3 regions of the Pseudomonas sp. NPDC089396 genome follow, and region 3 is predicted to be linked to each of the others. Evidence: riboswitches for the same ligand, from Rfam matches in the RefSeq annotation. Region 3 holds a riboswitch; each other region holds the start of a gene.
The links. Region 3 has a riboswitch for cobalamin ahead of ACIPZB_RS26120 (TonB-dependent receptor). Riboswitches for the same ligand answer to the same signal wherever they lie in the genome.
Positions count from the first base shown of each region.

Region 1: linked by a shared signal. The riboswitch ahead of cobO (cob(I)yrinic acid a,c-diamide adenosyltransferase) and the one ahead of ACIPZB_RS26120 (TonB-dependent receptor) in region 3 are both predicted to bind cobalamin.
Region 2: linked by a shared signal. The riboswitch ahead of cobW (cobalamin biosynthesis protein CobW) and the one ahead of ACIPZB_RS26120 (TonB-dependent receptor) in region 3 are both predicted to bind cobalamin.

Region 1 is NZ_JBIVIC010000007.1:316,238-326,665, forward strand. Features, by position in the region: gene ACIPZB_RS15880 (adenosylcobinamide-GDP ribazoletransferase) at 1-667, opposite strand, end outside; gene ACIPZB_RS15885 (histidine phosphatase family protein) at 669-1,232, opposite strand; gene cobT (nicotinate-nucleotide--dimethylbenzimidazole phosphoribosyltransferase) at 1,229-2,284, opposite strand; gene cobU (bifunctional adenosylcobinamide kinase/adenosylcobinamide-phosphate guanylyltransferase) at 2,281-2,802, opposite strand; gene ACIPZB_RS15900 (cobyric acid synthase) at 2,804-4,258, opposite strand; gene cobD (threonine-phosphate decarboxylase CobD) at 4,255-5,247, opposite strand; gene cbiB (adenosylcobinamide-phosphate synthase CbiB) at 5,240-6,148, opposite strand; gene bluB (5,6-dimethylbenzimidazole synthase) at 6,145-6,795, opposite strand; gene ACIPZB_RS15920 (cobyrinate a,c-diamide synthase) at 6,792-8,087, opposite strand; gene cobO (cob(I)yrinic acid a,c-diamide adenosyltransferase) at 8,084-8,695, opposite strand; cobalamin riboswitch at 8,814-9,035, opposite strand; gene ACIPZB_RS15930 (PQQ-dependent sugar dehydrogenase) at 9,169-10,428, shown strand, end outside.
Region 2 is NZ_JBIVIC010000004.1:401,944-412,371, reverse strand. Features, by position in the region: gene cobN (cobaltochelatase subunit CobN) at 1-3,094, opposite strand, end outside; gene cobW (cobalamin biosynthesis protein CobW) at 3,098-4,165, opposite strand; cobalamin riboswitch at 4,265-4,477, opposite strand; cobalamin riboswitch at 4,727-4,951, shown strand; gene ACIPZB_RS10055 (CbtB-domain containing protein) at 5,047-5,232, shown strand; gene ACIPZB_RS10050 (CbtA family protein) at 5,243-5,935, shown strand; gene ACIPZB_RS10045 (cobalamin biosynthesis protein) at 5,953-6,345, shown strand; gene cobM (precorrin-4 C(11)-methyltransferase) at 6,378-7,130, shown strand; gene ACIPZB_RS10035 (DUF1272 domain-containing protein) at 7,198-7,440, shown strand; gene ACIPZB_RS10030 (response regulator) at 7,658-8,272, shown strand; gene ACIPZB_RS10025 (transporter substrate-binding domain-containing protein) at 8,286-10,428, shown strand, end outside.
Region 3 is NZ_JBIVIC010000021.1:23,510-33,937, reverse strand. Features, by position in the region: gene ACIPZB_RS26160 (LysR family transcriptional regulator) at 1-139, opposite strand, end outside; partial or broken gene ACIPZB_RS26155 (pirin family protein) at 284-712, shown strand; gene ACIPZB_RS26150 (DUF1330 domain-containing protein) at 838-1,131, opposite strand; gene ribBA (bifunctional 3,4-dihydroxy-2-butanone-4-phosphate synthase/GTP cyclohydrolase II) at 1,210-2,331, shown strand; gene ACIPZB_RS26140 (ABC transporter substrate-binding protein) at 2,714-3,739, shown strand; gene ACIPZB_RS26135 (ABC transporter permease) at 3,736-4,653, shown strand; gene ACIPZB_RS26130 (ABC transporter permease) at 4,660-5,469, shown strand; gene ACIPZB_RS26125 (ABC transporter ATP-binding protein) at 5,489-6,637, shown strand; cobalamin riboswitch at 6,684-6,890, shown strand; gene ACIPZB_RS26120 (TonB-dependent receptor) at 7,000-9,126, shown strand; gene ACIPZB_RS26115 (DUF1624 domain-containing protein) at 9,332-10,428, shown strand, end outside.

The DNA of each region.
Region 1 (10,428 bases), on a different contig from region 3:
CCCCGGTCGTCCCGCCCAAGCGCTGGCACATCAGTCGTCGCAACCAGCAAAACACCCCAAGCGCCGCCAGCATCGCCCAGGCCGAGCCCCACCCAGCAAAGACAAGGCACCCCAACACGCTGGCCAGCAGCACCCAAGCGGCTGCATGCCGTGGCAGGTGCTCGGCCAAGGCCTGCCCCAGGCCGCCCGGGCGCACGTAGGGCGTGCAAAGGAACAAGCCAAGCATCGCTGCCCGCCCCACCACCGGCGCCAGCACCAGCAACGCACCCGCGTCGCGCTCGACCAGCACCCACAAGGCGCAGAATTTCAGCAGCAACACCAGCACCAGGGTGACCACGGCCATCGGCCCGCTGCGTGGGTCTTTCATGATCTGCAGCGTGCGCTCCCGGTCGCCGAACCCGCCCAGCCAGGCATCGGCGCTGTCAGCCAGGCCATCCAGGTGCAAGGCCCCACTGAGCAATACCCACAGTGTCAGCAGCAAGGCCGCCTGCAGCGGCGCCGGCGCCCCTTGCAGCAGGTGACTGGCGAACCACAGCAGCAGGCCGAACAGCAGCCCCACCAAGGGGTAATACAGCAACGAACGCCCCATTTGTTGCGGCTCGGGCATACCCGGCAAACGTACCGGCAGGCTGCTGAGGAACTGCAAGGCGATCCAGAAAGGCAGCATCTCAGCGCATCTCCCGCAGCAGGTCGCCCGTCAAATCCAGCTGCACCAACGCCCCATGCCCAACCTCGACCTGCAACAGCTGCTCCTTGGGCAAACCACGGGCCCGCGCCAGCAACAGGCGCATGACGCCGCCATGGGTGACCAGCAACACGCGCTTGCCTGAGTGCTCCCGGCGCAGGCGTTCGATGCCCGCCAGGACACGCTCGGCAAACGCGCTGACCGGCTCGCCAGCAGGCGGCGTATAGGCATAAGGGTCAGCCCAGAAGCGCCCGAGCTCATCTGCCTGGGTTTCCATGATCTGCAGGGCGGTGCGCCCTTCCCACTCGCCGAAATGCAGCTCTTGCAAGTCAGCTTCACGCTGCACCGGCAAGCCCAGGCGCGCGCCCAGCTCGTCGGCAAAGCGTGCACAGCGCTGCAAGGGCGAGCTGACCAGCACTTGCCAAGGCCCACCCGCGACCACGGCCGCGCGCATCTGCGCCCAGCCTTTTTCGGTCAGGGCATCGTCGAGGCTGCCGCGCAGGCCGCCTTGCTCGGTTTCACCGTGGCGCAGCAGGTCGAGGATCATGCCGGGCGGTCCGCCACCGCCGCTTCGGCGAAGGTCGCCATCTGCCCGTGCAGGGCGCAGGCCAGGCGCAGCAGTGGCACGGCCAGCGCCGCACCGCTGCCCTCGCCCAGGCGCAGGCCCAGGGCCAGCAGCGGTTCGGCGTCCAGTGCGGCAAGCAGGGCCTTGTGCCCGGGCTCGGCGCCTTGGTGGGCGAACAGCAGCCAGGCGCGACATTGCGGATTGAGGTGCACCGCCACCAGCGCAGCGACACTGCAGATGAAACCGTCCACCAACACCGCGATGCCCTGCTGCGCGCAGGCCAGGTAAGCACCGGCCAACGCGGCGATCTCGAAGCCACCGACGCAGGCCAGGGCCTCCAGGGGCTGGTCGGCGCGCAGGCCATGCAGCACCAGGGCACGCTCGATCACTTCGGCCTTGTGCCGCACGCCGGCGGTGTCCAGGCCGGTGCCTGGGCCGCTGAGGTCACGGGCCGGGCAGCCCAGCAGGATGCAGGCCAAAGCCGCAGCGGCCGTGGTATTGCCGATGCCCATCTCGCCGCCGATGAACAGTTGCGCGCCGTTTTCAGTCGCGCGCCTGGCGCTGTCACGGCCCGCCTGCAGGGCCGCTTGCAACTGGCCATCGGTCATCGCCGGCTGGCGCGCGAAGTTGGCCGTGCCGGCGCACAAGCGCAGGTGGCGTACTCCCGCCAGCTCCAGGTGCGGGTCGACCGTCCCCAGGTCGATCACTTCAAGGCTGGCTTGCAGCTGGCGCGCCAATACGCTGATCGCCGCGCCACCGCCCACGAAGTTGCGCAGCATCTGCCCGGTCACCGCCTGCGGGTAGGCCGAGATGCCCTCCTCGACCACGCCATGGTCACCGGCAAAGATCGTGATCGCGACCCGCTCCAGGGTCGGCCGTTCACGCCCTTGCAAACCGGCCAGCGCCACCGCGAGGCCTTCCAGCTGGCCGAGCGAACCGGCGGGTTTGGTCAGCTGCTGCTGGCGGGCGCGGGCCTGCTCCATGGCGGCGTTGTCGAGCGGTTGGCAGGCGTCACGCCACCAGGGTTGGTTCATAGTGCAGGTCCTTTGAGCATGAGAGGCAGGCCGGCGACGGTCAGCACCACGCGCTGGCAACGTTCGGCCACGGCCTGATGCAACCAACCGGCCTGATCGACGTAGCGCCGTGTGAGTTCGCCCATGGGCACGACGCCCAGGCCCGTTTCGTTACTGACCAGAATGAGCGTGCCGGGCAACTGTGCCAGGCAGTCGAGCAGCGCATCTCGCTCTTCGGCCAGGCGTTGCGGGTCATCGAACATCAGCAGGTTGGTCAGCCACAGGGTCAGGCAGTCCACCAGCAGGCAGCGCCCTTCGGCGGCTTCGGCACGCAGCACGGCGGCCAGCGCCAGCGGCTCTTCGATCAGCCCCCACTCGGCAGGCCGGCGTTGCCGGTGCAGTTGCACCCGCTCGTTCATTTCGCCGTCCAGCGCCTGGCTGGTGGCGATGTAGGTCACTGGCAGGCCGCTGTCGCTCGCCAGCTGTTCGGCCAGGCGGCTCTTGCCCGAGCGGGCACCGCCAAGGATGAGATTGCGCATGTCAGGCGACTCCACACAATTGGCGCAGCCGGTCGTTATCCAGATGCTGTTCCACCAAGTCGGCCAGGCGCTCGATGTCGCGTTCGCGCAGGGCTTCGTAATCGATGGTCTGCACCGCTTCAAGACCGGCCCAGCGCAGCAGTGCGGCGCACGACTGGCTGCCTTCGAACAGACCATGCAAGTACGTGGCGAGGATTTGCCCGTCGGCACTGACAGCACCGTCACTGCGGCCATCGGCAAGCTGCACGGCGGGGTGCTGCAGCGCTGCGCCCGTGGTGACACCGGCATGAATCTCATAGCCTGCCACCGGCGAGCCTTCGAGGTTCAAGGTGCCAGCCACATTGCGCAGCTGCTTCTCGGCTTCAAGAACCGTGGCGTAGTCGAGCAGCCCCAACCCCGGACTTGAGCCGGCCGGCCCTTCCAGACCGAGCGGGTCGTGCACTTCGCGGCCGAGCATCTGCAGGCCGCCGCAAATCCCGATCAGCTTGCCGCCGTAGCGCAGGTGCCGGGCGATAGCCGTGTCCCAGCCGCGCTCGCGCAGGTGCGCCAGGTCGCTGCGCACGCTCTTGGAGCCGGGCAGGATGATCAGGTCCGCCGGCGGAATCGGTTGGCCGGGGCCGATGAATTGCAGGTCCACCTGCGGGTGCAGGCGCAGCGGGTCGAGATCGGTGTGGTTACTGATGCGCGGCAGCACCGGGACGATCACCTTGAGCACGCGCGCTTGCTTGCTGCCCTGGCGCACGTCGATGCCGTCTTCCGCCTCCAGGTGCAAGTCGGTGACGTAGGGCAGCACGCCCAGCACCGGTTTGCCGGTGCGCGCCTCCAGCCAGTCCAGGCCAGGCTGCAGCAGGGCAATGTCACCGCGGAAGCGGTTGATGACGAAGCCCTTGATTCGCGCCTGCTCGCTGGGCGACAGCAGCTCCAGGGTGCCGACCAGGTGGGCGAAGACGCCGCCGCGATTGATGTCGGCGATCAGGATCACCGGGCAGTCGACCGCTTCGGCAAAGCCCATGTTGGCGATGTCGCCGGCGCGCAGGTTGATCTCGGCTGGCGAACCCGCCCCTTCGACCATCACCACCGGATAGGCAGCCTCCAGGCGCTGGTGCGAGGCCAGCACCGCCTGCATGGCAACGACTTTGTAGTCGTGATAGGCCACCGCATTCATGCTGGTGACCGCGCGGCCATGGATGATTACCTGGGCGCCGGTGTCGCTGTTGGGCTTGAGCAGCACCGGGTTCATGTCGGTGTGAGGCGCCAACCGGCAAGCCTGGGCCTGGACCGCCTGGGCACGGCCGATCTCGCCACCGTCGGCGGTCACCGCGCTGTTGAGCGCCATGTTCTGGGGTTTGAACGGTACCACACCGATGCCCTGGCGCAGCAGCCAGCGGCACAGGGCGGTGACCAGCGTGCTTTTGCCGGCATCGGAGGTGGTGCCTTGCACCATGAGCGTGGTCATGCCGTTTCCTTCTGATAAGCGGCCAGCGCCTGGGCCAGGCGCTGTTCATCGGCTTCGCCGGCAGGCAGGCCGAGGCGCACGGCAGCAGGCTGCTCGAACAGACGGACCAGAATGCCGCGGCGGGCGAGAAAATCGTAAAGGTGCGAAGCACGTTCGCTACGCACGTACTGGAACAGGTCGCAACCGCCACTGGGCGCCAGGCCGCTGTGCTCGAGTAGCGCGGCCAAGCGTTGGCTGGCCTGGGTGCAGCGCTCGATCTGCGCCTGATGTGCGGCTTCATCGGCGAAGCACGCCTGGGCCAGCACGCGGGTCGGACCGCTGACGGTCCACGGCCCAAGGCTGTCGGCCAGTCGCTGCAACAGCGGCAGCTCGGCTGCCACGCAGCCCAGCCGCACACCGGCCAGGCCGAAGAACTTGCCGAACGAGCGCAGCACGATCAGGCCGGGGCGCTCGGCGCAGTCGACCACGCTGTGCGCGGGGGTGTTGTCCATGAACGCTTCGTCGACCAGCAGCCAGCCGCCGCGCGCGGCCAGGCGGGCGTGCCAGTGCAGCAGGCGCTCGCGGGGCACGCGCTGGCCGGTCGGGTTGTTGGGGTTGACCAGCACCAGCACGTCGAGGCTGTCGAGGGTTACCTCGACCTGGTCCTGCTGCAGTTCGATCAGCGTATGCCCGGCGCGTTGCCAGGCGTGCGGATGCTCGGCATAGCACGGCGATAGCACACCGACGCGCCCGCGCGGGCGCAAGTGCGGCAAGGCCTGGATCGCCGCTTGCGAACCGGCCACCGGCAACACCTGGTGTGCTCCGTAATAACGGCATGCCGCGGCCTCAAGGCCGTCGTCCGTTTCCGGCAAACGCGCCCAGGCATCCTGCGGGATCGCCGGGATCGGATAAGCCCAGGGGGCGATGCCACTGGACAAGTCGAGCCAGTCTTCACGCGCAATCCCGTATTGGCGTATCGCCCGCAACAGGCGGCCTCCATGTTCAAGCATCGAGGTACGCTCCCAGGCAAATCAACAGCAGCCACAGCCACACGCCGCGCTGCACCAGGCTCCAGCCGCGCTCGATGGCGTCGGCATCGGCCATTGGACCTTCTCCCAGGCGGGGGCGCTCGTGCAGCTCGCCGTGGTACACCGCCGGGCCACCGAGCTCGACCGCCAGGGCTCCGGCGCCTGCCGCCATGACCGGGCCAGCATTGGGGCTATCCCACAAAGGGGCTTGCTTGCGCCAGCAGGCCAGCGCCAGGCGGGTCTTGCCGAGAAATGCGTAGGTCAAGGCCACCAACCTGGCAGGAATATAGTTGAGCCCGTCGTCGATGCGCGCCGCGCACCAGCCGAAGCGCTCGAAGCGTTCGTTGCGATAGCCCCACATCGCATCCAGGGTATTGCTCAGGCGATACAGCACCACCCCGGGCGCGCCGGCGACGATGAACCAGAACAACGCAGCGAATACCGCATCGCTGCCGTTCTCCAGCACCGACTCAGTGGCCGCCCGGGCCACGGCCGGCTCATCCAGCTCGCGCGTCTCGCGGCTGACCAGGTAGCCGACACGCCGCCGCGCCTCCTCCAGGTCGCCCTGGCGCAAGGCACTGGCCACCGGCAGCACGTGCTCGCCAAGGCTGCGCAGGCCCAGCGCGCAATACAGCGCCAGCACATCCACCAGCCAGCCGATGTAGGGCAGCCAGGACAGAATCAACGCCACCAGGGTCAGTGGCACCACGGCCAGGAACCAGGCACTCACGCCATGGCTGCGCCAGCCGCGGCCCCCCGCATTCAGACGCTTTTCAAGGCTCGACGCCAGGTTACCGAAGGCCACCAGCGGGTGGCGCCGCTGCGGCTCGCCCAGCAAGGCATCCAGGGCCACACCCGCCACGGTCAGCAAGGCCACGCTCATGGGCGCTCTCCCCATTGGTTCTCAAAGAGCATTTCACTCAACGGCTGTTCCTTGGCCCAGTGTTCCAGGGCCAGCATGGGTGCCGGGTAGAACGCGGTCACCGGCCCCAGGCACAGCACCGCCACCGGCTTCGCACCGGCGGGCATGCCCAGCAGCTCGGCCAGCGCCTGCGGGTCGAACAGCGACACCCAACCCATGCCGAGTCCCTCGGCCCGGGCCGCCAGCCACAGGTTCTGGATGGCGCAGGCCAGCGAGGCCAGGTCCATCTCGGGCAGGGTGCGGCGGCCGAAAACATGGGGCTCGCGGTTGTCCATCAAGGCGGCCACCAGCACTTCGGCACAGTCGGCGATACCTTCGACCTTGAGCTTCATGAAATCGTCGGAACGCTCGCCCAGGGCCTCGGCCGTGCGCACCCGCTCCTGCTCGACCAGTGCCTGAATGCGTTGGCGCAGGTCACGCTGGCTGATACGGATGAAGCGCCAGGGCTGCATCAGGCCGACACTGGGCGCCTGATGCGCGGCCGCGAGCAAGCGGCCAAGCAGTTCAGGGGCTACCGTGCCGCCAGCGAAGTGGCGCATGTCACGTCGCTCACCAATCGCCCGGTAGATCGCGGCGCGCTCGGCGGCGCTGTAAGCGTGTTCGCTCATGGTTGCAAGAGCGCCGCCGTCGCATCGGGGTTGGAGGGGAAATAGAAATGTACATAGGAGGCCGTCAGGCGGCCCAGGCGATACACCGCTTCGTTGCCGCGCCCGCCATTGGGGCTCAGACCGCGGGCAATCGGCTCGAGTTCGGTGCTGGTCAGCGAATGATGATAGGTGTGGCCGCGCAAGGTCCCTTCCGGCAATTCCACCGATTGCAGGGCCAGGGCTGCCAGGCGCTTCTGCATGGTCGCTTCGCCCGTCAGCAGGCCGAGCAATTCGGCGCGTTCGCCCGCCACATCGGTCAAGGCATCGAGCAGGTAAAGCATGCCGCCACATTCGGCCAGCAAGGGCTTGCCCGCATCATGGTGGGCACGGATCGCCTTGCACATCGACGTGTTGGCAGCCAGCGCGTGGTGGTGCAGCTCCGGATAACCGCCTGGCAGGTACAGGCTGTCCACCTCCGGCAGCTCACGGTCGTGCAGTGGCGAGAAGAATTCGAGCTGCGCACCGAGCGTGCGCAGCAGATCGAGGTTGGCACGGTAGGTGAAGGCAAACGCTTCATCCTGCGCCACGCCGATGCGCACGCCGGCCAGCGACGCAGCGCACGCTTGCGGCTCGGGCTCGGCGAAGGCCACCGGCGGAGGCAAGGCGGCGTCGCAGCTGGCGCCCAGGGCTTCGGCGGCGGCGTCCAGGCGCGCATCCAGGTCATTCAGTTCGCTGGCCTGCACCAGGCCCAGGTGGCGGCTGGGCAGCTCGATGCCGCGCTCGCGCGAAAGACCGCCATACCAGCGCAGGCCCTCGGTCAAGCTGCCTTCTAGCAGCTGTGCGTGGCGCAGGCTACCGACCCGGTTGGCCAACACGCCGGCGAATGGCAGGTCAGGCTGGTAACGCGCCAGGCCCAGGGCCAGGGCACCAAAGGTCTGGGCCATGGCCGTACCATCGATCACGGCCAGCACCGGCACGCCGAAGTGGCGCGCCAGGTCAGCGCTCGACGGCGTGCCGTCGAACAGGCCCATCACCCCTTCGATGAGGATCAGGTCGGCCTCGCCTGCCGCTTCCCACAGCAGGCGGCGGCTTTCCTGCGCACCGATCATCCACAGGTCGAGCTGGTACACCGGCGCACCGCTGGCCCGCTCGAGGATCATCGGGTCGAGAAAGTCTGGCCCGCACTTGAACACCCGCACCCTGCGCCCGAGGTTGCGGTGCAGGCGTGCCAAGGCGGCGGTGACAGTGGTCTTGCCCTGGCCAGAGGCAGGTGCCGCGATCAATACAGCCGGGCAATGGCGGCTCTGACTCACAGTTCCACGCCCTTCTGGGCGCGGATACCGGCCTGAAACGCGTGCTTGAGCATGCCCATCTCGGTGACGGTATCGGCCAGTTCGATCATTTCGGGCTTGGCCGCGCGGCCGGTGACGATCACGTGCTGCATCGGTGGCCGGGCCTGGATGTCGCCGAGCACCTGGTCAAGGTCGAGGTAGCCATGCTTGAGGGCGATGTTCAGCTCATCGAGCACGACGAACTGCACCGACGGGTCCTGCAGCAACTGGCGGGAAACGGCCCAGGCCGCTTCGGCGGCGGCGATGTCGCGCTGGCGGTCCTGGGTTTCCCAGGTGAAGCCCTCGCCCATCACGTGGTAGCGCACCTGCTCGGGGAAGCGCCGGAAGAACAGCTCCTCGCCGGTGCTGTTGCGGCCCTTGATGAACTGCACCACGCCACACTGCATGCCGTGGCCAAGAGCACGGGCGAGCATGCCGAAGGCCGAGCTGCTCTTGCCCTTGCCATTGCCGGTCAGCACCAGCAACAGGCCGCATTCGTTAGGGGAATTGGCGATGCGCTCGTCGATGATCGCCTTCTTGCGCTGCATGCGCGCGAGGTGGCGTTCGTCGCGGTCGGTGGGTTCGCTCATCAGGGTTCTCCGCAGGCTGACGCCACGAAAGAGCGGCGACAGGTCGATAGACAGGCAGACGGAGAACGCGCAGGGGCCGTGGCCGGACGCCACGGTGCACCGCGCATCACCCTCCGTGATGCCGTTGGCAGTGACAGGCCGGTCTCCGGGCTCGTGAGCGGGCCTTGGCCCAAGCCTGCGCGCCTTCCCGGATGCTGGCATCCAGTGGCCCTGCGCGGCCTGCTACTCACCTACCGTTGCGGGGGCAGCGCCGGAATCGCGCCTTGCTGGCGCCCACCGGCTTCCCAGTTTCACCCTGCCCAGTCGAGGCTGGCAGGGCACCTGAAACACGCCGCGAAGGTTAGAGGGTTGCACCGGGAGCGTCAATCGACCGGGACGATTTGCTCATGGGCGCCTGCAGCCTCGCCCGAATGAACCACCGGCAACGGGGCAAGCTCAGAATAGTCATGGACCAAACTCCGAGGGTGGTGACCATGAAGCGCATGTGCATAGTCTTACCGTGGGCGCTCGGCGCCTGCCTGGCAGCTTGTGGCGACACCGCCCACCTGGAGGTGATCGACGGCACAGGCCCTGCGCCGCAGTTGCCCGCCCCTAACAAGACGCTGATCCCGACCGTCAACATCGCCCCCGCCATCGGCTGGCCAGAGGGGCGCAAACCCATGGCGGCAACAGGCACCCAGGTCACCGCTTTCGCCGAAGGGCTCGATCATCCTCGCTGGCTGTACGTATTGCCCAATGGCGACGTGCTCGTGGCCGAAACCAACGCCCCGCCCAAGCCGGAAGACGGCAAGGGCATCCGTGGCTGGGTCATGGGCAAGGCGATGAAACGTGCAGGCGCGGCGGTGCCCAGCCCCAACCGCATCACCCTGCTGCGCGATGCCGACCATGATGGTGTCGCGGAAATGCGCAGCACCTTCATCGAAGGCCTCAATTCACCCTTTGGCATGGTGTTGGTAGGCAAGGATTTCTACGTCGCCGATACCGATCGTTTGCTGCGTTTCCACTACGAACCCGGCGCCATGCAGATCCGCGAGCAAGGCCAGAAGGTCGTCGATCTTCCGGGTGGTCCGCTCAACCATCACTGGACCAAGAATGTGATCGCCAACCCCACTGGCACCAAGTTGTATGTCACCGTCGGGTCGAACAGCAACGTCGGTGAGAACGGCATGGATCAGGAGCAAGGCCGCGCAGCGATCTGGGAAGTGGACCCGGCCAGCGGCCAGCACCGGATCTATGCCTCAGGGCTGCGCAACCCCAATGGTTTGGCCTGGGAGCCTCGCAGCGGCGCCTTGTGGACGGCCGTCAACGAGCGCGACGAGATCGGCAGCGACCTGGTGCCTGACTACATCACATCGGTCAAGGACGGTGGTTTCTATGGCTGGCCGTACAGCTACTACGGGCAGCATGTGGACGAGCGGGTACAACCGCAGGATCCACAAAAGGTCGCGCAGGCCCTGGCGCCGGACTATGCCGTGGGGCCGCACACCGCGTCACTGGGGCTGATGTTCATCGAGCCGGGAGCCCTGCCATCGCCCTTTGGGCAAGGCGCGATCATTGGCCAGCATGGGTCGTGGAACCGCAAGCCGCACAGTGGCTACAAGGTGATCTTCGTGCCGTTCGACAGCGCCGGGAAGCCGGCAGGCAAACCGCAAGACCTGCTGAGCGGATTCCTCGATGACCAAGGCAAGGCCATGGGGCGGCCGGTCGGGGTGGCCAGCGACCAGCACGGTGGG
Region 2 (10,428 bases), on a different contig from region 3:
CGGCACCGTAGGCACCAGGCTTGGCGCCGAACACCCGCCAACCGGCCTCGCGCGCAGCCTGCTCAGGCGCGACGCCCTGCGCCTGCAGAGCGTCGCGCTCGTGACGCACGCGGGCGGCCAAGGGGTTGAGATCGGCAGGCTCGTCCAGTGCCGCCACCGCTTGCACTGCCGCATCGAACAGGCGGATCAGGTTGCCGAAGGCATCGCGGAAAAAGCCCGAAACCCGCAAGGTCACGTCTACCCGCGGACGGTCGAGCAGGCTTAATGGCAAAATCTCGAAATCGTCGACGCGTTGGCTGCCCGTGGCCCACACCGGCCGCACGCCCATCAATGCCATGGCCTGGGCGATGTCGTCGCCACCGGTGCGCATGGTCGCCGTGCCCCACACCGACAGGCCGAGCTGACGCAGATGGTCGCCATGGTCCTGCAAGTGCCGTTCGAGGATCAGGTTCGCCGACGCGAAACCCAGACGCCAGGCTGTGGTGGTGGGCAGGTTGCGCACATCCACGGTGTAGAAGTTGCGGCCCGTGGGCAGCACATCCAGCCGGCCACGGCTGGGTGCACCGCTAGGGCCGGCTGGCACGAAGCGCCCCGCCAAGGCGGCGAGCAAGCCGTTCATCTCTGCGAGCCCGCACGCGTCGAGGTTCGGCGCAACCTGTTCGCACAACGCGCCGAGCACCGCCTGCACGGGTTGCCATTGCGGGTCGTCGGGCAGTTGCAGGGCCATTTCCAGTGCTTGCTCGATGTACTGCAGCGCCAACAGTTCGAGGCGCTCACGGGTATCGCCGCAGGTGCGCCACGCCTCTTCGCTCAACGCCTGCAGCGGTGCCGGCCGAGGACCTGCCCAGGGCTGGCCGAGGTCGCAGTCGAGAGGATCGAAGTCCAGCGCCAAAGCCTTGGCCAATGTGCGCAGCAGGCTGGCATTACCGCCGCGCCCGTCACCGCGTTCCACCCGCAGCAGGGCCAGCAGGGTATCGACCCGCAGCCGAGCCTGGGGCGATTGGCCGAACACATGCAGGCCATCACGGATCTGCGATTCCTTGAGGTCACACAGGTAGGTGTCCAGCCGCGGCAGCCACACCGCGGCATCCTCCAGTTGACCTTCCAGTTGCAACTCACGGTCGATGTGGTTGGCCTTGACCAGTTCGAGGATATCGCGTTGCAACTCGCGGGCCCGCCGTGGGTCGAGCAACTGCGCTTCATAGAATTCGTCGGCCAACTGCTCCAGGTGGCGCAAGGGGCCATAGGTTTCGGCGCGGGTCAAAGGGGGCATCAGGTGGTCGATGATCACCGCCTGGGTGCGGCGCTTGGCCTGTGCGCCCTCACCTGGGTCGTTGACGATGAACGGATAGATGTTTGGCAGCGGGCCAAGCAAGGCGTCCGGCCAACACTCGGCGGACAGGCCCACGCCTTTGCCGGGCAACCACTCCAGATTGCCGTGCTTGCCAACATGGATCACCGCATCGGCGGCAAAGGCATGGCGCAGCCAGAAGTGAAACGCCAGGTAGCCATGCGGCGGTACCAGGTCCGGGTCGTGGTACACGGCGCTGGGGTCGACTTGGTAGCCGCGCGCCGGCTGGATGCCGACGAAGGTCAAGCCGAAACGAAGGCCGGCCACCATTAGCCGGCCGCTGCGGTACATCGGGTCCTGCTCGGGCGGGCCCCAGCGTTCGAGCACGGCCTGACGGTTGGCGGCGGGCAGGCGCTCGAACGCTGCCTGGTAGTCCGCCAGGTTCAGGCTCTGCGCGCATGGGCGCTGGTCGAGGTGTTCGAGGTCATTGGTCACGCCACCGAGCAACTGCTGAATCAACTGCGTGCCGCTGTGCGGCAGCTCACCCAGCGGGTAACCCTCGGCTTTGAGGGCCTGGAGTATGTTCAGGGCAGCGGCTGGCGTGTCGAGCCCAACGCCATTGCCGATGCGCCCATCGCGGGTCGGGTAGTTGGCCAGGACCAAGGCCACGCGCTTTTGCCCATTGGGCAGGCGTGCCAGCTCGACCCAGCGCCGCGCCAGTTCGGCGACGAAGTCCATGCGCTCGGGGTGGGCCCGGTAGCAGACCACGTCGGACTGGCTGCGCTCGCTGCGCCAGGCCATGTCCTTGAAGCTGACCGGCCGGGTAATGATGCGCCCGTCCAATTCCGGCAAGGCAATGTGCATGGCCAGGTCGCGGGCGCCCAGTCCCTGCTCGCTGGCTTCCCATCCCGGCTGATTGTCCTGCGCGCAGATGGCCTGCAGCACGGGAATATCGCGACGCAGCGGGCGCAGGTTGGGGCGCTCCGGGCTGGACAAGGCAAAGCCGGTGGTATTGACCAGCACCTCGGCGCCGACCTCGTCCAACCACTGTTCGACCTGATCCAGGCAGGCGCTTTCCTTGAGGCTGGCGACGGCGATAGGCAGCGGGTTGAGCCCGGCTGCCTGCAGGCGTTGGCAAAATACATCGATGAAGGCGGTGTTGGCCGCCTGCAAATGCGAACGGTAGAACAGCAGCGGTGCCACCGGATGCTCGGGGTGCCACTCGCCGTACCAGTCCTCGAGCGTAGCGCTGGCCTTGGTGGGGTGATACACCGAGGTACGTGGCAAGGGTTGCGGTTCGTCCCAAGTGTAATCGCGCCCCAGCCATTGGTTGGCCAAGCAGTTGAACAGGTTGACGGCATTGGCTTTGCCACCTTGGCGCAGGTAGTGCCAGAGGCGCTCTGCCGCCGCACCAGTCACCGTGCCCAGATCGGTCAGTTCCGGGTCCGGGCGGTCGTCGCCCGGCACCAGGATCAACTGCACACCGCGCTCCGCCAGCGTCACCAACTGCTCGACACCGTAGCGCCAGTAGCCGACGCCACCGTGCAACGACACCAGGATGACCTTGGCGTGGCGCAGTACCTCTTCTACATACAGGTCGACCGATGCATGGTTCTGCACCTGCATCGGGTTGGCCAGACGCAGGCTGGGAAAGTCATCCGCCAGTTGCTCGGCGGTTTCGGCGAGCAACGCCAGGTGCGAATCGCCGCTGCAGAGGATCACCAGTTCGGCGGGTGTCTGGCCGAGGTCGGCAATGCTGTCGTCCGGCACGAAGCCGCCGGGCTGAGTCCGCAGCAGATGCATGGGTCAGGCGCCCAGGGCCTGGCGCAGGCGCGCTTCCAGCTGCACGGCATCGAGGTCCTGGCCGATCAGCACCAGGCGGGTGATGCGCGGCTCGTCGGCACGCCAGGCGCGGTCGAAGTGTTTGTCGAAGCGAGTACCCACGCCCTGCACCAGCAGGCGCATCGGCTTGCCGGGAACGGCGGCGAAGCCTTTGGCGCGCAGGATGCCGAACTCCACCACCAGTTGCGTCAGGGCGTCGAGCAGCAGGCTTTCGTCCGCTTCTGGCAGATCGATGGAGATGGAGTCGAACGCGTCGTGGTCATGGTCGTCATGGTCATCGCCGTCGTGGTGCGAATCGTGGTGGGTGCGGCGGCCATCGATGTGCACCTCGGATTCGGCGCCCACGCCCAGCAGCACGTCCAGTGGCAGACGGCCACTGCTGGCCTCGATGACCTTGACCGCTGGAGGCAGCTCTTCGGCCACTTCGGCACGGACCTTGGCCAGGCCTTCGGCGTCGATCAGGTCAGCCTTGTTCAGCACCACCAGGTCGGCACTGGCCAACTGGTCGGCGAACAGCTCATGCAGCGGCGATTCGTGGTCCAGGTTGGGGTCGAGCTTGCGCTGGGCGTCGACCTGGTCCGGGAAAGCGGCGAAGGTGCCGGCGGCCACGGCCGGGCTGTCGACCACAGTGATCACCGCGTCGACGGTGCAGGCCGTGCGGATTTCCGGCCACTGGAAGGCTTGTACCAACGGCTTTGGCAGCGCCAGGCCGCTGGTTTCGATGAGGATGTGGTCCAGGTCGCCGCGACGGGCAACCAGTTCGCGCATGACCGGGAAGAACTCTTCCTGCACGGTGCAGCACAGGCAGCCGTTGGCCAGCTCGTAGACGCGGCCGCTGGCCTCTTCTTCAGTGCAGCCGATGCTGCACTGCTTGAGGATTTCGCCGTCGATGCCGAGCTCGCCGAATTCATTGACGATCACCGCGATGCGGCGGCCCTGGGCGTTGTCGAGCATGTGCCGGAGCAAGGTGGTCTTGCCCGAGCCGAGAAAGCCGGTGACGATGGTGACGGGGAGCTTGGCCAGTGTTTTCATGTCGCGTTGCCCTTGGCAGGTTGGCGCGGGCACACGGGACGAAAGCCGCGGGCCAGGCCGGCCGGGCTCGTTCGCCACCGGATCACCCCGCCCGGTTGAAAGTCGAAAACGTGACGAGGCAGGTCTCCTGGCTTGCACCGTTCCGGCCCCCATCATTCAGGGGGCTGGCAGGATGACGCCTTCCCGCGCCTTTGGCGCAGTGGCTGTGTCGATCCGTTGCCGGTGCCTACAGTTGCGGGGGCAGCCGCGGCTTTTACCGCGTTCCCGTCTTAGCTTCGGCCTGGCCGAAGAACCTCGAAGCGGCAAGGCTACGCGGGGGGTGGCGGGTGGTCAACTCATGGCTTGCGTTTTGTGGTGGCGCAAAGATCGAGCGCAGCGCGAGCAAGCTCGCTGCAACTTTGTTGGGGCTGCTTTGCAGCCCATCGCCGGCAAGCCGGCTCCCACCGGTACAGCGCATTGCTCAAGGGCGACGCTGTACCTGTGGGAGCCGGCTTGCCGGCGATGGGCCGCGCTCCCAGTAATAAAGTGCAACCAATTGACGCAAACCCTGCCTCGTGCTCTCCTTACGTCTTGCGTTCAGGTGCCCCCTCGGGGGTGAAACGGGAAACCGGTGCGTCGCAGGCCCTCGAGCGGGGCCGGACCAGGCCGGTGCTGCCCCCGCAACGGTAAGCGAGCGAAGCGTCTAGACCACTGTGCCACGTCGTTCGGCATGGGAAGGTGACGCTTTCCAAGGAGCCCTGCTCCTCCTCGCAAGCCCGGAGACCGGCCTGGCGTCACATGAACACCCCGCGGTGGGCGGGCGCTGTCGCATTCCCTTGGGCGCTTCGCGTCCGGGGCTGCCGCGCTTGCCCGTTGAGCTTAAAACAACAGAGGAACGCGTCATGCCCATTTCCAGCGCCAAGCACAGCATCGCCACCCCCGTCACCCTCAGCCAGCGCGTCGTCATCGCCGTAGGTGCCAGCCTGCTGGGCCTGTGCCTGGTCTATTTCGCCGGGTTCTCGCACATCGAGGCCGTGCACAACGCCGCCCACGACACCCGCCACAGCGCCGCATTCCCCTGCCACTGAGGCCTGCCCCATGATCAAGCGCATTGCCCGCACCGCTGGGTTCAGCGGCCTGCTCGCAGCCTTGCTGCTGACCCTGTTGCAAAGCTTCTGGGTCGCCCCGTTGATTCTCCAGGCGGAAACCTACGAGTCGGCAGCCCCCGCCGCTGAACACCACAGCCATGACGGCGCGGCCGTTGCGGCCCATGAACACAGTGCAGAGGCCTGGTCGCCCGAAGATGGCTGGCAACGCATTCTCTCGACCACCGGGGGCAACCTGGTAGTGGCCGTTGGCTTCGCCCTGATCCTGGTCGCCCTGTACAGCCTGCGCGAACCCAATCGGGTCAGCACCGGTGCGCTGTGGGGCCTGGCCGGCTTCGCGGTGTTCTGCCTGGCCCCGACCTTGGGTCTGCCACCCGAGTTACCCGGTACCGCCGCCGCCGACCTCGGCCAACGCCAGAGCTGGTGGATCGGCACCGCAGCCGCTACCGCACTGGGGCTGGCACTGCTGGTGTTCTCCCGGCACTGGCTGCTCAAGGCCGTCGGCGTGGTGCTGCTGGTAGTGCCCCACGTCATCGGTGCGCCGCAGCCTGAGGTGCACCAAAGCCTGGCGCCCGACGCACTGGAAACCCAGTTCAAGATTGCCTCCTGGCTCACCAATGCCGCGTTCTGGCTGGCCTTGGGCCTGCTCAGCGCCTGGTTCTACCGTCGTGCCCAACAGGCCTGATGGACCTTGAAACGCCGCTGCCGGCGCTGTACGCCGGCTTCGGTTGCCGTCGAGGTTGCCCGGTGGACGTCCTCGATGCCCTGCTGCGCCAGAGCCTGGCTTCACAAGGCCTGGCACTTGAGGCGCTGCGTGGCATTGCCACTATCAGCCTGAAAGCCGATGAACCAGGGCTGCGCCAGTTGGCCCTGCGTCACGGCTTGATCCTGGTGATATTCGATGCCAGCGAGCTACAGGCATTCGAACCCCTCCTCAGCCATCGCTCAGCACCGGCCTATGCCCACAGCGGCTGCTGGGGCGTTGCCGAAAGCACGGCGTTGGCGCTGGCCAGCCGCGAGCTTGGCTCGGCCAGACTGCGGGTCACGCGGCAAAGCCACGGGCCGGCTACCGTCGCCCTGGCCTGTGGCGGATAATCGCTTCAACCATTCTTCTGCAAGGAATTTCCATGACGGTCTACTTCATCGGTGCCGGCCCTGGCGACCCGGATCTGATCACAGTCAAGGGGCAGCGCCTGATCCGACAGTGCCCGGTCATCATCTACGCCGGCTCCCTGGTACCGGCGGCGGTACTCGAAGGCCACCAGGCCGAGACGGTCATCAACAGTGCCGAGCTGCACCTCGAACAGATCATCGAGGCCATGCGAGCTGCCCATGCACAGGGCCAGGATGTCGCGCGTGTACACAGTGGCGACCCCAGCCTGTACGGCGCAATCGGCGAACAGATCCAGCACTTGCGTGAGCTGGGCATCGACTACCAGATCATTCCCGGGGTCACGGCGACCGCTGCCAGTGCCGCCTTGCTGGGCTGCGAACTGACCCTGCCGGACGTGGCGCAGACGGTCATTCTGACCCGCTACGGCGACAGCTCACCCATGCCGGCCGGGGAGCAACTGGGCGACCTGGCCCGCCATGGTGCGACCCTGGCCATTCACTTGGGCGTCAAACACCTGCCGCGAATCGTCGAGGAACTACGCCCCCACTATGGCGCCGACTGCCCGATCGCCGTGGTCCATCGCGCCACCTGGCCGGACCAGGACTGGGTTCGCGGCACCCTGGCCGATATCGTCGAACAGGTCGCCAGCAAAGGTTTTCGCCGTACAGCGCTGATCCTCGTCGGCCATGTACTGGGCGACACACCGTTCGCCGCGTCGGCCCTGTACCGCGCCGGGCACGCGCATCTGTACCGCCCCGGCGGGTGAGCATTGCCACCGGTACGCCCGCCATAGCAGACTGCAAAACTGTCCCCTGCGTACCGGAGTCACGCCCATGCTGGAGCTACGCCCCAATTGCGAATGCTGCAATGCCGACTTGCCGGGCGATAGCCCAGAGGCATTCATCTGCTCGTTCGAATGTACGTTTTGTCGTAACTGCACCGAAACGCGCTTCCAGGGCCGTTGCCCGAACTGCTCTGGCCAGTTGCTGCCCCGCCCCACACGGGTTGGCCTGGCATTGAGCAACAACCCGGCATCGACGCATCGCGTCCTAAAGCCCCACTCGGCCTGCAAGTAACGGCCCAGCGACACCCGGCATCGCCGCGTCCGGGCGATGCCTCTTCCGACACGTTGTAGGAATTTTCCACAACTCCTGCTTGCTTGTTCAACAGTTCTATACTCGCCATTACCAAGGAATCGGAATGGCCGTATCGTGCTGCGCTGCAGAAAGAACTTGCAGTCGTATTCCTGATTAAGCACAGGAAACGGACCACATTCCGACAGGAGTTAACTACATGACAACAGTGTTGATCGTCGACGACCACCCCATCGTCAGGCTGTCCATGCGCCTGCTGCTGGAGCGTGAGCGCTTCCGTGTGGTTGGCGAGGTAGGCAACGGCAGCGAAGTGGCGCAGGTAGCGCGCGAGCTACGGCCCGATGTGGTGATACTGGACATCGGCCTGCCGGGCCTGGATGGCATGGAGGTGATCAAGCGCCTTCAGCAGCTGGAGCCTACCCCCAAGATCATGGTGCTGACCGGGCAAGCTAGCGACCTTTACGTGCGCCGCTGCCTGGATGCCGGCATTGGCGCGTTCGTGACCAAGGATGAAGACCATGACGCCTTGATTTTCGCCCTCAAGGCATTGGTCAAGGGCTATTCAACGTTTCCGCAGATGTCGGTCAACAGCAATACGCTGGACAGCGAACCCAAACGCCTGGAAAGCCTGTCCAACCGGGAGATGGAAGTGCTGCGACGCCTGGCCCGAGGCGAAAACAACAAGCACATCGGCAGCAGCATGAACCTCAGCGCCAAGACCATCAGCACATACCGGGGGCGCATCATGGAAAAGCTCAAGACCGAATCGTTGGTGGAAATGGTCGATCTGGCCAAACGCAACCACGTCAACTGAGCGCAACCCCGCCATGAATCGCTTCTCGGCCGGCGTGCTCCTGTTCCTGAGCCTGGCCTGCTGCCCCCTGCCAACACTCGCCGATGCCGAGCCACGCCAGTTGCTGGCGCGCGCCACCAGTGCCACCCAGCCGCTGCGCCTGGACAGTCAGGACCGCCAGTGGCTGCAGCAGCGCAAAGCCTTGCTGCTGGGCAGTTCGCGCCCCGACTACCCGCCGTTTGAAATCAATATCAGCCCGTCCGACTACGAAGGCCTGAGTGCCGACTTCGCGGGGCTGATCGGTGAGCAGTTGGGTATCCCGGTGCACGTCAGGCGCTTTGCCAGCCGCCATGAAGCGATCACTGCCCTGCGTGAGGGCAAGATCGACCTGCTGGGCAGCTCCAACGGCTTCGAAGCGGCCGATGCCCAACTCAGCCTCAGCCTGCCCTACGCCGACGATCTGCCCGTGATCGTCATCCGTGAAGGCCGCAGCCTGAAAAACAACCGGGACCTCGCCGGCCTGCGTCTGGCGATGGTCGACCACTACCTGCCCGGCGAGACGGTCCGCGCCCTTTACCCCAAGGCTCAATTGAGCCTTTACCGCTCGACCTTGGCAGGCCTGGCGGCCGTCGAGCTCGGCGAAGCGGACGCATACCTGGGCGATGCCATCAGCACCGACTACCTCATCGGCAAAAGCTACCAGGGCACGGTGAAAATCGATCATTTCTGCCAGGCCAAGCCCGGCAGTTTTTCCTTCGCCCTGGCCAACGACAATCCGCGACTGCATCGCCTGATCGACGCCGCCCTGGACCAAATCACCGAAAGCGAGCGCCTGACCATCCTGCGGCGATGGACCAGTGGCAACACCAGCCTGCTGCTGGAGCGCCACCTCTCTGCACTGAGCGATGAAGAGAAGACCTGGATCGAGCGCCACCCGACGGTCAGCGTGCTGGTCGATCCGGCGCTGGCACCGCTGACGTTCAACGATGCCCAACAACGCACCAGCGGTATTACCGTCGACCTGCTCAAGCAGATCACCTTGCGCACCGGACTGCAGTTCAGGTTCATGGAGCGCCCTGCCGTGCAGACCATGGTCGAGCAGGTGTCGCAAGGCGAAGCGCAAATGATCGGTGCACTCGGCTATGGCGTCGATCGTGCCAACCAATTGCGCTATACCCGGCCCTACCTGGTCAGCCCACGGGTGCTGGTGACACGCAGTCAGGCGGCGTTGCCGCTGCACAGCCGAGACCTTGATGGCAAGCGCATCGCCCTGCTGAGCGGTTCGCCGCTGCGCGACGAGGTGCTGCGCCAGTACCCGAGTGCCAAGGTAGTCGAAGCGTCCAACCCATTGGCGTTGATGGAAGCGGTGGCCAATGGCAATGCCGATGTGGCGTACAGCAGCCATATCAATGCCACGTACTACATCAACCACGTATTCAAGGACCAGTTGCGCATCGCCAGCATCCTGGGCGACGACCCTGCCGTTGCAGCGTTTGCCGTCGCCCCTGATCAACCGCAGCTGCAGGCCATCCTGGACAAGGCGCTGCTCAGCATCCCACCCGAAGAGCTGGATCAGCTGGTCAACCGCTGGCGCACCAGTTCGTTGGTCAGCGACAGTCAATGGCGCAATTACCGCACGCTGGCACTGCAGGTGCTGGTGCTCTCGGCCCTGCTGCTGGCCGGCGTGGTGTTCTGGAACAGTTACCTGCGCAAATTGATCCATCAGCGTACCGAAGCCCAACATGCATTGCAGGCGCAGTTGGCCCTCAGCCGCGGCCTGCTCGAACAATTGCGCCAGGCCAAGGACGATGCAGAACAGGCCAGCCAGACCAAAAGCACCTTCCTGGCTACCATGAGCCATGAAATCCGCACGCCGATGAATGCGGTGATCGGCTTGCTCGAACTGGCCCTGGAGGACAGCGGCGCCGGCCGCAGTGACCCCGCGACGCTGCGCACCGCGCACGATTCGGCGGTCGGCCTGCTAGGGCTGATCGGCGACATTCTGGATATCTCGCGCATCGAGTCCGGGCACATGACCTTGCAGCCTGTGGCCACCGACCTGGTCGAACTGGTGCGAGGCACGCTGCGGGTCTTCGAAGGCAATGCTCGCAGCAAGGGCCTTTACCTGCAAAGCGAGCTGCCGGCGGGCCCGGCCTGGGTATTGGCAGACCCGCTGC
Region 3 (10,428 bases):
GCACGCCAAGCCGTTCTTCCAGTTGCATCAGGCGTCGGCTGACCGATTGCTTGGACATGCCCAGGCGGTCGGCGGCGGCGGTGAAGCTGCCGGCCTCCATCACCTGGGCAAAGATGCGCATGTCTTCGTAGGGGTTCATTGTCTTGCTCGCGGTGACAGTCAGCCGCTTTATAGCGGCTTTTTCCCATCATTGCAGCGCCCTACTCACACAACAGGCCAGGTTCTCGGGGTCTCAGGGGGAAATCGCGCTGCATTCGGGTTAAACCCAAATACGGCCCCTGTGGTGGCGCACAGCGAGTTCAACCACAGCCAGACCCAGCCGGAGCACTTTCTGCAGATCTGGATCGTGCCTGACGTGAAGGGCGCGACGCCGCGTTACCAGCAGCAGCACTTCAGTGCCGAGGAAAAGCGCGGCAAGTTGCGGCTGATCATTTCCCCGGATGGCGCGGAAGGGTCATTGCAGGTGCGCCAGGATGCGCGGGTGTATGCCGGGCTATTCGTAGGTGCGGAGCGGGCGAGCCTGACCTTGCCGGAGAACCGCCATGGCTATGTGCATGTGGCCCGGGGCAGCATCGAGCTCAATGGGCAGGTGCTGAATGAGGGGGATGGGGTGCGGGTTCGCCAGGAGCGGATGCTGGAGCTGAGCAATGGCAAGGATGCAGAGGTGCTGGTGTTTGACTTGCGGCCGCATGAGTTGCCGGGCATGGCTTGATCTCGGTGGGGGCTGTGATGGCCTCATCGCCGGCAAGCCGGCTCCCACAGGTTCACCACCGGCCTCAAGAACGGTGGGATCCCTGTGGGAGCCGGCTTGCCGGCGATGAGGCCATCAAGAACAGCTCAGGGCTCGAACCCTTCCACAATGATCACCTCTGCCTTCGCCACCCCTTGTCGGTGGCTGCAAGCTTCCTGATACAGCTCGGACCGATAACAGGCCACCGCCTGCTCATACGAATCGAACTCGATCACCACGCTGCGCTGCGGCGTCTGCCGCCCTTCCATCGCCTCGCTACGCCCGCCCCGGGCCAGGAACCGGCCGCCAAATGCCGCAAAGGCTGCCGGCGCGCGCTGTGTGTACTGCTGGTACTGCTCAGGGTCGGTCACGTCCACATGGGCGATCCAATAGGCTTTCATCCGCTGCTCTCCTGCTGCAAAACTATTTGTGTATGATGGTATACCATAAATCCACCCCCATCACAGTGAGCGTGCAGCATGGCTTTCAACACCATCGAAGAACTCCTCGAGGACTACCGGCAAGGCAAGATGGTGCTGCTGGTGGACGACGAAGACCGGGAAAACGAAGGCGACCTGCTAATCGCCGCCGAGCGCTGTGACGCCCAGGCCATCAACTTCATGGCCCGCGAAGCGCGTGGGCTGATCTGCCTGACGCTGACCGACGAACACTGCCAGCGCCTGGGCCTTGAGCAAATGGTCCCGGCCAACGGCAGCGTGTTCAGCACCGCCTTCACCGTGTCGATCGAAGCCGCCAGCGGCGTCACCACCGGTATCTCCGCCGCCGACCGGGCGCGCACCGTGGCTGCGGCAATGGCCGCCGATGCCCGCCCCGAAGACCTGGTGCAGCCCGGCCACATCTTCCCCCTGCGCGCCCGCGAAGGCGGCGTGCTGACCCGCGCCGGCCACACCGAGGCCGGTTGCGACCTGGCCCGCCTGGCCGGCTTTACCCCGGCTTCGGTGATCGTCGAGGTGCTCAACGACGACGGCACCATGGCCCGCCGCCCGGACCTTGAAGTGTTCGCCGCCCAGCATGGCATCAAGATCGGCACCATCGCCGACCTGATCCACTACCGCCTGAGCACCGAACAGACCATCAAGCGCATCGGCGAGCGCGAGCTGCCGACCGTGCATGGCACGTTCCGCCTGGTGACTTATGAAGACCGCATCGAAGGCGGTGTGCACATGGCCATGGTGATGGGCGATATCCGCCGCGAGCAGCCGACGCTGGTGCGCGTGCATGTGATCGACCCGCTGCGCGACCTGGTCGGGGCCGAGTACGCAGGGCCGGCCAACTGGACGTTGTGGGCGGCGCTGCAGAAGGTGGCCGAGGAAGGCGCTGGGGTGGTGGTGATCCTGGCCAACCATGAGTCCTCGCAGGCACTGCTGGAGCGGGTGCCGCAGCTGACCCAGCCCGTGCGGCCGTACCAGCGTGGGCAGTCGAAGGTGTATTCGGAGGTCGGGACTGGCGCGCAGATTCTGCAGGACCTGGGCGTGGGCAAGCTGCGCCACCTGGGGCCGCCGCTCAAGTATGCGGGGCTGGCGGGGTATGAGCTGGAGGTGGTGCAGAGCATTCCGTTCGAGCCGGGGATGGTTGGCTGAGCGCCCCCTCCCACAAATACACCACGGCCATTGAAACCTGTGGTGTTCCCCCTGTGGGGGCCGGTTTGCCGGCGATAGGGCCCGTACAGCCCCTCCAAGTTGCCTGCGCCGGCCTCATCGCCGGCAAGCCGGCTCCCACAGAGGATTTGCGTCAGCTTCTGGAAATTGAGCAAGCGCACGCGGAGTGATGGCCGGTCGCCTCCCCCTCTTGCGAAAAGTTTGGAATACCATAATATGATATCCCGTAGACCTTGAATTCTCAGGCCACCGCCTAGACTCAAAAAACGGCCACCGCACACATTGTCAGAGCTGCTCCCCGAATACTGTTGGCGGGCGCACACCCAGCCCCGCCTCGAATAACAAAAGCAACGAGGGCGTAACCATGCTGTTGAGCAAACGTGTAACCGCAGTGCTGTCCGCCAGCCTGCTGACCCTGGCTTGTCAGGCCACCCAGGCCGCCGACAGCCTCAACTTCGTCAGCTGGGGCGGGACCACCCAGGACGCCCAGAAAGAAGCATGGGCCGAACCCTTCAGCAAGGCGACCGACATCAAGGTGGTGCAGGACGGCCCAACCGACTACGGCAAGCTCAAGGCCATGGTCGAGAGCGGCAACGTGCAGTGGGACGTGGTCGACGTCGAAGCCGACTTTGCCCTGCGCGCCGCCAGCGAAGGCCTGCTCGAACCCCTGGACTTCAATACCATCCAACGCGACAAGATCGACCCGCGCTTTGTCTCCGACCATGGCGTCGGTTCGTTCTTCTTCTCCTTCGTGCTCGGCTACAACGAAGGCAAGCTCGGCGCCAACAAGCCGGTGGACTGGACCGCACTGTTCGACACCAAGACCTACCCCGGCAAGCGCGCCCTGTACAAGTGGCCAAGCCCCGGCGTGCTGGAACTGGCCCTGCTGGCTGACGGCGTCCCTGCCGACAAGCTCTATCCGCTGGACCTGGACCGCGCCTTCAAGAAGCTCGACACCATCAAGAAAGACATCGTCTGGTGGGGCGGCGGCGCCCAGTCGCAGCAGCTGCTGGCCTCCGGTGAAGCCTCGCTCGGCCAGTTCTGGAACGGCCGCGTCTACGCCCTGCAGCAAGACGGCGCACCGGTGGGCGTGAGCTGGAAGCAGAACCTGGTCATGGCCGATTTCCTGGTCATCCCCAAAGGCGCCAAGAACAAGGACGCGGCCATGAAGTTCCTGGCCAATGCCAGCAGCGCCGAAGGCCAGGCCGAGTTCGCCAACAAGACCGCCTACGCCCCGGTGAACGTCGACAGCGTGGCCAAGCTCGACAAAGACCTCGCGCAAAACCTGCCGACCGCCTACGCCCAGGACCAGGTCACCCTGGACTTCGCCTACTGGGCGAAGAACGGCCAGGCCATCGCCGCGCGCTGGAATGAGTGGCTGGTGAAATGAAAGTCGCCATCAACGCCCTGCACAACGCGCAAGGTGCCCCCACGGGCGCCGGCGCCCCGGGAGCGGCCCCTCGCCGCGAACCGCTGAACCGCCGTTGGAAAGGCAGCCGTAACCTGCTGCCCGCCCTGCTGTTCCTTGGCCTGTTCTTCTTCGCCCCGCTGATCGGCCTGCTGCTGCGCGGTGTGCTGGAGCCGGTGCCGGGGCTGGGCAACTACGAGCAGCTGTTCGCCAACTCGGCCTATGCGCGGGTGCTGTTCAACACCTTCTCTGTGGCCGGCGTGGTCACCCTGATCAGCGTGCTGCTGGGCTTCCCGCTGGCCTGGGCGATCACCCTGGTGCCCAAGGGCTGGGGCCGCTGGCTGCTGAACATCGTGCTGCTGTCGATGTGGACCAGCCTGCTGGCGCGCACCTACTCGTGGCTGGTGCTGCTGCAAAGCTCGGGGGTGATCAACAAGGTGCTGATGGCCCTGGGCATCATCGATACCCCGCTGGAGATGGTGCACAACCTGACCGGCGTGGTGATCGGCATGAGCTACATCATGATCCCGTTCATCGTGCTGCCGCTGCAGGCGACCATGCATGCCATCGACCCGATGGTGCTGCAGGCCGGCTCGATCTGCGGCGCCAGCCCCTGGACCAATTTCTGGAAGGTGTTCCTGCCGCTGTGCCGCTCGGGGCTGTTCTCCGGTGCGCTGATGGTGTTCGTGATGTCGCTCGGTTACTACGTCACCCCGGCCCTGCTCGGCGGTGCGCAGAACATGATGCTGCCCGAATTCATCATCCAGCAGGTGCAGTCGTTCCTCAACTGGGGCCTGGCCAGCGCCGCCGCCGCACTGCTGGTGGTGATCACCCTGGTGCTCTTCTACCTGTACCTGAAGCTGCAGCCGGAATCCCCGGTCGGCAACGCGAGGTAATCCGCCATGCTTCTGTCACCCAATGCCATGGGCCGCCCACTGCGCACGGGCCTGTACCTGACCACCGGGGTCATCGCCGCGTTCCTGCTGCTGCCGGTGGTGTTCATCGTGCTGCTGTCGTTCGGCTCCTCCCAGTGGCTGGTGTTCCCGCCACCGGGCTGGACCTTCAAGTGGTACGTCCAGTTCTTCGCCAACCCGGAGTGGATGGACGCTGCACTGGCCAGCCTCAAGGTCGCCGTACTGACCACCGTGTTCGCCGTGCTGCTGGGCCTGCCCACCGCGTTCGCGCTTGTACGCGGCCGCTTCCCCGGCCGTGAGATGCTCTACGGCCTGTTCACCATGCCGATGATCGTGCCGCTGGTGATCATCGCGGTGGCGGTGTACGCGCTGTTCCTCAAGCTGGGCTACACCGGCACGCTGTTCGCCTTCGTGGTCAGCCACGTGATCGTCGCCCTGCCCTTCACCATCATCTCGATCATCAACTCGCTGAAGCTGTTCGACCAGTCGATCGAGGATGCCGCGGTGATCTGCGGGGCGTCGCGCCTGCAGGCGATCTTCAAGGTGACCTTCCCGGCGATTCGCCCGGGGATGATCGCCGGTGGCCTGTTCGCCTTCCTGGTCTCGTGGGACGAGGTGGTGCTCAGCGTGATGATGGCCAGCCCCGACCTGCAGACCCTGCCGGTGAAAATGTGGACCACCCTGCGCCAGGACCTGAGCCCGGTGATCGCCGTCGCTTCGACGCTGCTGATCGGCCTGTCGCTGATGGTCATGGTTATTGCCGCCGCCTTGCGCCGGCGCACCGAAGTCAACGCCTGAGTGCCCGGAGACAACAACAATGAGTGCAGTGATCAAAGACAACGCGCACAACAAGACCCTGGTCAGCCTGCGCGGCCTGAACAAGCACTACGGCGACTTCACCGCCGTGGACAATCTGGACCTCGAAATCCAGGACGGCGAGTTCCTCACCTTCCTCGGCTCCAGCGGTTCGGGCAAGTCCACCACCCTGTCGATGCTGGCCGGTTTCGAAACGCCCAGCAGCGGCGAGATCCTGGTCGAGGGCCAGTCGCTGGTGAACGTGCCGCCGCACAAACGTGACATCGGCATGGTGTTCCAGCGCTACTCGCTGTTCCCGCACCTGAACGTGCGCGACAACATCGCCTTCCCGCTGGCCATCCGCAAGCTCGGCGCCGCCGAGATCAACAAGCGGGTCGATGCCATGCTCAAGCTGGTGCAGCTGGAGAAGTTCGCCCACCGCAAGCCGTCGCAGATGTCCGGTGGCCAGCAGCAGCGTGTGGCGATCGCCCGCGCGCTGGTGTACGAGCCACGCATCCTGCTGATGGACGAACCGCTCGGCGCGCTGGACAAGAAGCTGCGCGAAGACCTGCAGGACGAGTTGCGTCAGCTGCACCGGCGCCTGGGCATCACCATCGTCTACGTCACCCACGACCAGGAAGAAGCCATGCGCCTGTCCCAGCGCATCGCCATCTTCAGCCACGGCAAGATCGTCGGCCTGGGCACCGGCTACGACCTCTACCAGAACCCGCCCAATGCCTTCGTCGCCTCGTTCCTGGGCAACTCGAACTTCCTGCGGATCAAGGCCAGCAGCCACGGTGCCGGCAGCTTCGAAGGGCAATCGGTGGCCATACGCCTGACACCTGGCCTGGCGGCCGGGCAGGAAGCACTCATCATGGTGCGCCCGGAAAAAGCCCTGGCCCTGACCGTCGACCAGGCCGCGCGCGAACCGCTGCCGGCGGGCTGGAACGAGGTGATTGCCAAGGTCGGCGAAGTGTTGTTCCTCGGCGAAAGCCAGACCTGTCATGTGATGACGCCAGGCGGCAGCGAACTGACCGTGAAAGCGCTGTCCGCCGCCGGCATGCCGATGCAACCGGGCGACACAGTGAAAGTGCGCTGGGCGGTGGCCGATGCCTGCATCTACACCGAGTGGGCAGAGAGCGATTTGAGCAAGGCGGCGGGTGCCCACTGACCGTCAGCCGCAGGTAAAGGATTGACGCGCGTCCCGACCAATGGTCAGATGCGCGCCAGTTTCAGGTGTCCTGCGCCGCCGCGCGCAGGGTGAAACGGGAAGCCGGTGCGTCGTGGTCCACGACAAGTCCGGCGCTGCCCCCGCAACGGTAAGCGAGCGACGCCTTCGACACACCACTGTGCGCCTGCATGGGAAGGTGAAGGCGTCATGACCCTCGTAAGCCCGGAGACCGGCCTGAAGCTTCACTTGGCAACCCGCGGTGGGCGGGCGCAGGCCGGTATCCGCGTGCGCGGCCTGCGTGCGCGGTTCGCCTTTGCGTGTTTTCCACCGGGATCCATTCATTCCTGCAGTAGTGGAAAGACATGTCCCGTTTCTTCAAGCTTCACCCTCTGGCGGCCTGCCTGGCCGTCTCCTTCCCGGCCTTGGCCGACGAGCACGACAGCCAGGTGCTGGCACTGCCCTCCACAGCCATCACCGATACCCGCGATCAGCAGCACGTCGACCTTGCCACGCCGACCGAGGCGGGTTCGCGCCTTAACCTGAGCGCCCTGGAAACCCCGGCCAGCACCAGCAGCATTACCGACGAGCAGATTCAGCAGCGCAATAACCTCACCGTGCAGGACGCCGTGACCCGCTCGCCGGGCATCACCTTCATCGGCAACCCGGGCGATGGCGGCACCGGCCTGTCGGCGCGTGGCTTTACCGGGCATGGCTCGGTGATGACCCTGTTCGACGGCGCGCACCTGTTCACCGGCGCAGGTACCCAGACCTTCCCGGTCGACCCGTGGATGGTCGAGCGCATCGATGTGATCCGTGGCCCGGCCTCGGTGCTGTATGGCGAGGGCGCCACCGGAGCGGTGATCAACGTCATCCCGAAAAAGCCCTTCGCCGGTGAAATCCACAACCACCTGCGCCTGGGCTACGGCTCCTGGGACCGCCAGCAACTGGGCCTGGACAGCGGCGGCAGCCTCAGCGAGCGCTTGAGCTATCGCCTCACCCTGAACCAGCAAGCCGGCAACGGCTGGGTCGACCGCACCGATTCGCGCAGCCTGGCCCTGAGCGCCGCGCTGCGTTTCGACGCCAGCGACGACTTGAGTTTTACCCTGGCCCATGAGCGTGGCGATGCCGAGCCTGCCAACTACTACGGCACGCCGCTGATTGACGGCCATTACCGCAGCAGCCTGCGCAAGAAGAACTACAACATCCAGAACGACGTGCAGCGCTACCACGATGAATGGACCCGCTTCACCACCGACTGGACCCTCAGCGACCAGGTCAGCGCCAGCAACCAGCTCTACTACATCAAGAGCCGCCGCCACTGGCGCAACGCCGAGAACTACAGCTGGGACGTCGATCGCGAGCAGCTGCTGCGCCAGAGCTACCTGGAGATCAGGCACAACCAGGAGCAGATCGGCGACCGCCAGACCTTCACGTTCGACCATTCGCTGCTCGGCCTGACCAGCAGGACGCTGGTCGGTGCCGAGTACAACAAGGTGCGTTTCAACGTCGACAGCAACGCGCCCTACAACGATGTGGGCGGCGACTACATCGACCCGTGGCAGCCGGCGCCGGGTTGGTTCCACAGCGATTCGCCCACGCGCCCGCAAACCTTGTCCACCACCCACACCTTCGCCCTGTTCGCCGAGAACCGCCTGCAGCTGACCGAGCGCCTGTCGCTGGTGACCGGCGTGCGCCGCGACCAGAACCATATCGACCGCGACAACCTCACCGACGGCACCCGCAGTGACCGTAGTTTGCAGGGTGGCAACTGGCGCGCAGGACTGGTGTTCGCGGTCACCGACAACCTGTCGCTGTATGGCCAGTACTCCACCAGCGAGGACGGGGTGAACAACCTGATCAGCCTCAGCCCGAGCCAGATGCACTACGACCTGACCGAGGCCAGGCAGACCGAGCTGGGCCTCAAGCAGCGGTTCTGGGAAGGTCGGGGCGAATGGACGCTGGCGGCCTACCACATCGTCAAGAAGAAGCTGCTGGTGGATGACCCGTTCACCCATGAACCGCAACAAGCTGGGCAACAGACGTCCGATGGCCTGGAGGCGACGCTGGAGCTGAGTTTGCCGCAGCAGTGGCAGGTTTCGGCAAATGCCGCGGTGGTGCGCGCCAAGTATGACGAATTCGACGAGATGGTCGGCGGCGTGCCCCAGGACCGTGCTGGCAATCGCCCGACCAACGTGCCGCGGCGTAGTGCCAACCTGTGGCTGAGCAAGGGATTCGGCCAGCAAATGGAAGTGGGTATGGGCGCGCGCTATGTGGACGAGCGTTATGCCGACACTGCCAACACCCAGCGTGCGCCAGGGTACACCGTGGTCGATGCCAATATCGGCTGGCAGGTGCTGCCGGATGTGAGGTTGGGGTTGCAGGTGAACAACCTGTTCGACCGGGAGTATGTGGCTTCGGCGTTCAGCGGCACGCAGTGGGTGATGGGGGCGCCGCGGTCGTATTTTGCGACGGTGGATTACAGCTTCTGATTTGAGGTGACTGCACCGGCCCTATCGCCGGCAAGCCGGCTCCCACAGGGACACCACCGTTCTTAAAGCCGGTGGTGTCCCTGTGGGAGCCGGCTTGCCGGCGATAAGGCCCGCATGAACACCACAAAAACAACTTCCCTGCTTACCCCAAAAAGTTATAAGATAACATTTCATTTGACATTCATTCCTGCCTGCGACCCCTTCCATGACCAGTGCCGCCGCCACTCCCACCCAGCTCACCCAGCGCCTGCAGAGCATCGACGCCCTGCGCGGCCTGGTGATCCTGTTCATGCTCCTCGACCATGTGCGCGAAACCTTCTTCCTGCACCGCCAGGTCAGCGACCCGATGGCCATCGACGCCACCGACCCGTCGCTGTTCGCCAGCCGCACCCTGGCCCACCTGTGCGCGCCGGTGTTCGTCCTGCTCACGGGCCTGTCGGCCTGGCTGTACGGCGAGAAATACCAGGGCCGCAGCGATGTCTCGGCCTTCCTGTTCAAGCGCGGGCTGTTCCTGGTGGTGCTGGAGTTCACCCTGGTCAACTTCGCCTGGACGTTCCAGCTGCCGCCCAGTGTCATCTACCTGCAGGTGATCTGGGCCATCGGCATCAGCATGCTCGCCCTGTCGCTGCTGGTGTGGCTGCCGCGCCCCGCGCTGCTGGCCGTGGGGGCCGTGATCGTGGCCGGGCACAACCTGCTCGATGGCCTGCACTTCGGCGTCGAGTCCGCCCTGCACGTGCCCTGGGCGATCCTGCATGACCGTGGCTGGCTGGAGCTCTCCGAAAACCTGCGCCTGCGCACTTCCTACCCAGTGCTGCCATGGATCGGCGTGATCGCCCTGGGCTATGGCCTCGGTCCCTGGTTCGCCCGGGGTAGCGATGCGCAACAACGCCAGTATCACCTGCTGCTGGCCGGGGTCATCGCCCTGCTCGGCTTCATGGTGCTGCGCATCCAGAACGGCTATGGCGAAGCCCCCTGGAGCGGCTTCCCGACCGTGACCCAAACCCTGATGAGTTTCTTCAACATCACCAAGTATCCACCGTCGCTGCTGTTCCTGGCCCTGACCCTGGGCTGCGGCCTGCTATTGCTGCGTACCTTCGAGCGCGCCGGGCAGGCCCGCTGGATCAGCGCCCTGGCAGTGTTCGGCGCGGCGCCGATGTTCTTCTACCTGCTGCACCTGTACGTGCTGAAGCTGCTGTACCTGGCCAGCGTCGCCCTGTTCGGGCGCAACCACGGCGACTACTTCGGCTTCGACGGCATTGCCGCGGTGTGGCTCACCGCCGCGCTGCTGGCCGTGGCGCTGTA